3 regions of the Kitasatospora sp. NPDC127035 genome follow, and region 2 is predicted to be linked to each of the others. Evidence: riboswitches for the same ligand, from Rfam matches in the RefSeq annotation. Region 2 holds a riboswitch; each other region holds the start of a gene.
What was found. Region 2 has a riboswitch for cobalamin ahead of ACFWIC_RS21350 (CoA-acylating methylmalonate-semialdehyde dehydrogenase). Riboswitches for the same ligand answer to the same signal wherever they lie in the genome.

Region 1: it holds a riboswitch for cobalamin, as region 2 does, so the genes downstream of both, ACFWIC_RS13150 (iron ABC transporter permease) here and ACFWIC_RS21350 (CoA-acylating methylmalonate-semialdehyde dehydrogenase) in region 2, are expected to answer to the same signal.
Region 3: it holds a riboswitch for cobalamin, as region 2 does, so the genes downstream of both, ACFWIC_RS09870 (ABC transporter substrate-binding protein) here and ACFWIC_RS21350 (CoA-acylating methylmalonate-semialdehyde dehydrogenase) in region 2, are expected to answer to the same signal.

What each region holds. Positions count from the first base shown of each region.
Region 1 covers NZ_JBHXDN010000015.1:49,943-52,194, reverse strand. Annotated here, with positions in the region: gene sodX (nickel-type superoxide dismutase maturation protease) at 1-243, opposite strand, end outside; gene sodN (superoxide dismutase, Ni) at 513-908, shown strand; cobalamin riboswitch at 1,050-1,186, shown strand; gene ACFWIC_RS13150 (iron ABC transporter permease) at 1,288-2,252, shown strand, end outside.
Region 2 covers NZ_JBHXDN010000030.1:69,365-71,616, forward strand. Annotated here, with positions in the region: gene metF (methylenetetrahydrofolate reductase [NAD(P)H]) at 1-516, opposite strand, end outside; partial or broken gene ACFWIC_RS21345 (dihydropteroate synthase) at 696-821, shown strand; cobalamin riboswitch at 1,037-1,227, shown strand; gene ACFWIC_RS21350 (CoA-acylating methylmalonate-semialdehyde dehydrogenase) at 1,436-2,252, shown strand, end outside.
Region 3 covers NZ_JBHXDN010000011.1:66,417-68,668, forward strand. Annotated here, with positions in the region: gene ACFWIC_RS09865 (WD40 repeat domain-containing protein) at 1-331, shown strand, start outside; cobalamin riboswitch at 626-831, shown strand; gene ACFWIC_RS09870 (ABC transporter substrate-binding protein) at 851-1,915, shown strand; gene ACFWIC_RS09875 (FecCD family ABC transporter permease) at 1,912-2,252, shown strand, end outside.

The DNA of each region.
Region 1 (2,252 bases), on a different contig from region 2:
CAGCCGCAGCAGCACCCGGCCGAGCACCAGCTCGTCCGGGACCGCGCCGTAGCTGCGGCTGTCGCTGTCGACCGGCCGGTTGTCGGAGAGCAGCCACCAGCCCTTGGGGCGCCGGGCGTCGGCCCGTTTGACCACCAGCAGGTCCTGCTGGAACGGGTGACGGAACACCACCACCGCGCCCGGCCTGATCCGTGCTCCGTACCGGACCAGCAGCTGGTCCCCCTCCCGCAGCGTCGGCACCATCGAGTCGCCCGCCACGTCGATCAGCCCGAACGGCGCGCCGCCCCCCGGGGTGCCGTCCTCCGGTTCCGCGCTCCGTGCCACGACTCGTCCTCCCGGCTCGCGCCCGCGTCCTCGGCTCCCAAGTCTGCCGTACGGACCGTCACCCGCCGGTGTCCGGATTGGCCGGGTTCCGGCTCGGCCTTTTGCCCTAGGCCCGCCGCCCGATCGCGAAACCCCGCGACCGGCGGGGTAATCTCGGCCGCGGGAAGACGATCTAAGGAAGGACTCCCATGTTCTCTCGTCTGTTTGCACCGCGTGCCACCGCGCACGCCCACTGCGACCTGCCCTGCGGCGTGTACGACCCCGCCCAGGCGCGGATCGAGGCCGAGTCGGTGAAGGCCACTCAGGAGAAGTACCAGGCCAACGAGGACGCGCACTTCCGCGCCCGCGCCGTCATCATCAAGGAGCAGCGCGCGGAGGCCGTCAAGCACCACATCTCGGTGCTCTGGAGCGACTACTTCAAGGCCCCGCACTTCGAGAAGTACCCGCAGCTGCACCAGCTGATCAACGACACCCTGAAGGCCGCCTCGGCAGCCAAGGCGTCGACCGACCCGGCCACCGGCCAGGCCCTGCTCGACCTGATCGCCGAGGTCGACAAGATCTTCTGGGAGACCAAGCAGGGCTGACCCCCGGTCAGCACCCCTCGGCCGCCCCCGTCCGCACCGCCGGACGGGGGCGGCCGTGCGTTCTCCGCGGGTCGGGCCCCGCCGCCGCCCAGGCCCGCGTCCGCGGCCTGCCCGGGCGGTCCGCGTCCGCGCCCGCCCCGGTAAGGGTTACCTGACCGGAGCGCTTGTTATGCTGCCTGGGCGTCCCGAGGGGAAGCCGGTGCGAATCCGGCGCTGACCCGCAACGGTGAACGGTGCCCCGCACCGTGAGTCCGACCGCCCCGGGGCGCCGACCTCCCGACAACTCGCCGTGGACTGCGAGGGGATGCCGCCCCGGCGTACCCTCCGCCCGGACGTGCCGCCCCGCGCCGCCCCGGCCCGAGGCGAAGGCGCGCCGCTTGTGAGCACCACCGCCACCGCACCCCCGATACCGGCCGCCGCGCCGCCCGCGCCCGGGACACGCCGGACACCCACCGCGCCGCTGGCCGCCGGCCTGGCCGCGGCCCTGCTGCTCTCGCTGGTCTGCGCCGTGGCGGTGGGCTCCTCCGGACTCGGCTGGGCCCGGGTGCTGCGACTGCTCGGCGCCGGCCTGACCGGCGGCCGGCTGGAGGCCGACGAGGCCGCCGCCTACGCGATCGTCTGGGAGATCCGGCTGCCGCGTGCCGTCCTCGCCGCCGTGGTCGGCGCCGGACTGGCCGCCACCGGGGTCGCGGTCCAGGCGATGGTCCGCAACGCGCTGGCCGACCCCTTCGTGCTCGGCATCTCCTCCGGTGCCTCGGTCGGCGCCAACGCCGTGCTCATGCTGGGCGCCTTCGCCTCGCTCGGCGTCTGGGCGCTCTCCGTCTCCGCCTTCGGCGCGGCCCTGCTCGCCATGGTGCTCGTCTACCTGACGGCCCGTACCGCCTACGGCCTCACCCCGCTGCGCCTGGTGCTGACCGGCACCGCGATGTCCTACGGCTTCTCCGCCGTCACCGCGCTGATGGTGTTCGCCGCCGCCCGCGGCGAGGCCGCCCGCTCCGCCATGATGTGGCTGCTCGGCAGCCTCGGCGGGGCCACCTGGGGCTCGGTGCCGATCGCCGCCGTCACCGTGCTCGCCGGACTGACCCACCTGATCTGCTCCGCCGGGCGGCTGGACGCGCTCGCGATGGGCGACGAGACGGCCGCCTCGCTCGGAGTCGACCCGGACCGGCTGCGCCGCGAACTGTTCGTCGTGACCGCCGCCGTCACCGGCACGGTCGTCGCGGTCAGCGGCGCGATCGGCTTCGTCGGGCTGATGGTCCCGCACGTGGTGCGGATGCTGGTCGGCGCCGGCCACCGCCGGGTGCTGCTGATCGCGCCGCTCGCCGGGGCCCTGCTGCTGGTCTG
Region 2 (2,252 bases):
ATCCCAGTCCGGGGAGCGGGGGTGCATTTCCGGGAAGGCCGCGACACCCACGCAGAAGTCGCCGGACTCCTTGATCATCCGCACCAGGTCGGCGGCGTACGCCACGCCTGCGGGGTGGCGGACCCAGGGGCCGAGCGGGTCGCCGGGCGGATCGCCCCGCAGGGCCAGGATGTTGCGGACCCCCTGGTCGGCGTAGTGCCCGAGGATGTTCCGCAGCTCCGCGACGCTGTGGCCGACGGCCGTCAGGTGGGCCGTCGGCGTCAGGGTGGTCTCCTGCGCGATCCGCCCGGTGACGTTCACCGTGCGCTCCCGGGTGGACCCGCCGGCGCCGTACGTCACCGACACGAAGGTGGGTGCCAGAGCCTCCAGCCTGCGGATCGCGTTCCACAGGCCGGCCTCCGCCGCGGCGCTGCGCGGCGGCATGAACTCGAAGGAAAAGGAACGCCGACCGGTGGCCAGGAGTTCGCGGACGGATGCCGCGTGATCGGTTCGTCTGGAAGGGATTCCGAGTGTCATGGGAGGAGGCTATCCAGAGCGGTGGGATCGCACACGCGTCCGTCCATCCTGTGATACGAGATTTCTCACGCATACGTCCGGCGGGCCTGTTCCGGTGTTTTCCACCGACGGTTCCCCGCGGATTCCCGGCCCGTCGGGAAAAAGTCCGGCGCGGCCTCGCAGAAGGGCACCATAGGCGCATGGAGAGACGTTCGTACGGGCTTCCGGGAATACCCGACTGGGACCGGTGTGCGGTGAGGGGAATCGTGAACGTGACACCGGACTCGTTCTCGGACGGGGGGCGCTGGTCGGACCCGGGCCGGGCACGCCCCGCCGGGCGGAAGGATCGCCCTGCACGGCAGCTGCCGCGAGGCCGTCACGAGGGTTGCGGAGCTCGGCGACTCCGGCGCCGGTCCGGTGCTGCGACCGGCCCAACCGCACGACGAGGTGAGGGACTTCTTCCACGCGGACCACAACCACGTCGCCGCGCCGGAGGAGGTCGCGGAACGGACGGCGGCGGCGAGGGATGCCCTGGACTTACTAGGACGTCCAACTATATGGTCGTGGACAAGGCCCGCAGTGCAGGGAAGCCGGTGTGAATCCGGCACGGTCCCGCCACTGTGACCGGGGAGTGCGTCGCCGCAGTACCAGCCACTGGCAGCCAGCCGGGAAGGCCGGGCGACGCGCGCTGATCCGGGAGTCAGGATACCGACTGCGGGTGTTCCGTGTTGTCCACGAGGATGGAGCAAACACGCATGGCACCGGTCCGCGCCCTTCCCGACCCTGGTGATCCTGCGACGGCTGCGGCACACCCGTCTCCCTGACGGCTCGCCGCGCCCGGCGACGGCCCGACGCGTGCGCTCACCCGAGCGCGGCGCGGGCGTCCGTCGTGCGCCCTTCCCTCGGATCTTCCCGACACCCTGACGAGAGCAGGTCTGTGATGGTCCGTGAACTCACCCACTTCATCGGCGGCAAGCACGTCCCCGGGACCTCCGGGGACTTCGGCGACGTCTACGACCCGAACACCGGCACGGTCCAGGCCCGGGTCCCGCTCGCGGGCCGCGCCGAGACCGAGGCGGCGATCGCCGACGCCGAGCGCGCCCAGTCCGAGTGGGCCGCCTGGAACCCCCAGCGCCGCGCCCGCGTGCTGCTGCGCTTCCTCCAGCTCGTCGAGGCCGAACGCGAGCCGCTGGCCCGCCTGCTCTCGGCCGAGCACGGCAAGACCGTCGCCGACGCCCACGGCGACCTCCAGCGCGGGCTGGAGGTGGTGGAGTTCGCGGCGGGCATCCCGCACCTGCTGAAGGGCGAGTTCACCGACAGCGCCGGCACCGGCATCGACGTGTACTCGATGCGCCAGCCGCTCGGCGTGGTCGCCGGCATCACCCCGTTCAACTTCCCGGCGATGATCCCGCTGTGGAAGGCGGCGCCCGCCCTGGCCTGCGGCAACGCCTTCATCCTCAAGCCCTCCGAGCGGGACCCGTCGGTGCCGCTGCGGCTGGCCGAGCTGTTCCTGGAGGCGGGCCTGCCGCCGGGCGTCCTGAACGTCGTCAACGGGGGCAAGGAGGCCGTGGACACGCTGCTGGAGGACCCCCGGGTCCAGGCGCTCGGGTTCGTGGGTTCCACCCCGATCGCCCAGTACGTGTACGCGACGGCCGCCGCCCACGGGAAGCGCGCCCAGTGCTTCGGCGGCGCCAAGAACCACATGATCGTGATGCCGGACGCCGACCTCGACCAGGCCGCGGACGCCCTGATCGGCG
Region 3 (2,252 bases), on a different contig from region 2:
GGGCTTCCTCTCCGAGGCCTCCCTGCCGATGGCCTCGATGCTCCTCCTGGCACTGGAGCACGAGCAGCTGTCGGCGCCGGCCCGCTACCGGGTGCTCGACCTGCTGATGGCGTGCGTGGAGGGTGAAGCCGACCTCAGCGCCTCGGCGGCCGGCCACCCCGACATCGAGGAGGAGTGCTGCGACGCGGTGCGGCGCGGGATCCCGCTCTTCTACGAGGAGTTGGCCGCCGGGAGCACGCCCGGTGCCGGCGAGCCCGCCTACCTCATCCTGCGTGCCCTCGGCGAGGACACGGAGCGGCTGGACGGCATCCGGAAGGCCGGTCTCGGGTAGGCGTTCCCTGAGGTGTGCCTCGTGATCCGGGGGCCGGGCGGTGATGCCGACCGGCCCCCGGATCATGTTCGAGCGGTCCCGCCAGGTGGCCGCCGGCCGATCCCGGACGCGGCCCGGAAGGCCGGGTGGGAGACGAAGGGCAGCGCCCCGGGCACCGGGGCCGACGCCGACCACGAGCCCCGGAAACTGATCGGCGACGCCGACCGACCGTTCTCGGCCACCCGGGCGCGCTCGCCGACGAACCATCCGAACGATCGCCCCAGGTACCGACCGACACCGACCTGACCACGCCTGATACCTTGCAGTGGCCATGGTGTTCGGGAAACCGGTCTGAGTCCGGTGCGGCCCTCGCCACTGTTGCCGCGGAGTGCCGCGGCCCTCGCTGACCGGCTCTGCCAGCGGTCAGGGCCACTGGGTCGGCTGGAAGAGCCACCCGGGAAGGTCGGCTGCGGCGTGTCGATGCGGAAGCCAGGAGACCGGCCACGGCGCGACATGTTCCACGAGGGTTTTGGAGAACACGTGCCCAGCGCTCTGCCGTACCCGTTCCGTTCCATACGTTCCGCACGTCCCGTAGGTGCCGTAGGTCCCACAGGTCCGGTACGCGTCGGCCGCGCGGTCGCGGCCTTCCTGTTCACCGGTGTGCTCGGCGCCTGCGCGGGCGCCCCCGCACCCGACACGCCCAGTGCGACGGCCGGCAGTGCCGGGCCGGTCACCGTGAACAACTGCGGGACCACCGTGACGGTCGGCGCGCCGCCCGAGCGGCTGGTGACGCTCAATCAGGGTGCGACCGAGGTGGCCCTGGCCCTCGGCCTGGAGTCCCGCATGGCCGGTACCGCCTATCTCGACAATGCCGTCCCGGAGAAGTGGAAGGCGGCCTACGACTCCGTGCCGGTGCTCTCCAAGGACTACCCGACGAAGGAGAAGCTCCTCGCGGCGCGGCCCGACTTCCTGTACGCCTCCTACTCCAGCGCGTTCACCGACAAGGTCGCGGGCACCCGGGACGAGCTGGGCGGCCAGGGCATCCCGTCGTACCTGTCCCCGTTCGGCTGCTCGGACAAGAGCCAGGTGCCGCCGCCGACCTGGCAGGCGATGTGGGGCGAACTGAACGACGTCGCCAGGGTCTTCGGTGTCACGGAACGGTCCGCCGCGATCCAGCGGCAGCAGGAGCAGCAGCTGGCCCAGTTCACGGCGACGGCCGCGGGCAAGGGCCTGAAGGTCCTGTGGTTCGACTCGGACACCAAGGCACCGTTCGTCGGCTCCGGCCACGGCGGGCCTCAGCTGGTGCTCGACGCCGTGGGGGCCCGCAACGTCTTCGCAGACCTGCCCGGTGCCTGGCAGAACGTGAGCTGGGAGAAGGTCGTCGCCGCGGACCCGGACGCCATCGTGCTCGCGGACGCCGACTGGGACACGGCCCAGTCCAAGATCGACTATCTGCAGGGCGACCCGGTGCTGAGCAAGCTCACCGCCGTGCAGCGCAAGGCCTTCGTGGTGGTGCCGTTCTCCGAGTCGACCCCCGGTGTGCTGCTCGCCGACGGTGCCGCCCGGGTGTCGGCGGGACTGGGCCGACTGCACCCGGGATCATGACCGCCACGTCCCCTCCCGCCGTGCGGCTCACCGGTCCGGGCCGCACGGCGGCGGCCCTGGCCGTCGCCGCAGCCCTGCTCCTGGCCACCGTGCTCCTCGGTCTGGCCGTGGGCTCGCACCACGAGCCGGTCCGGACGGTGATCGACGTCGTGGTGCGCCGTCTCGGGCTGGGCGACCCGCACGTGACGCTGCTGGACGACCAGATCGTCTGGCAGTTGCGGCTGCCCCGGGTTCTGGGAGCGGCTGCCACCGGCGCCGGTCTCGCGGTCTGCGGTGCCGTGCTGCAGACGCTGACCGGGAACGACCTGGCCGATCCCTTCCTGCTCGGGATCTCGGA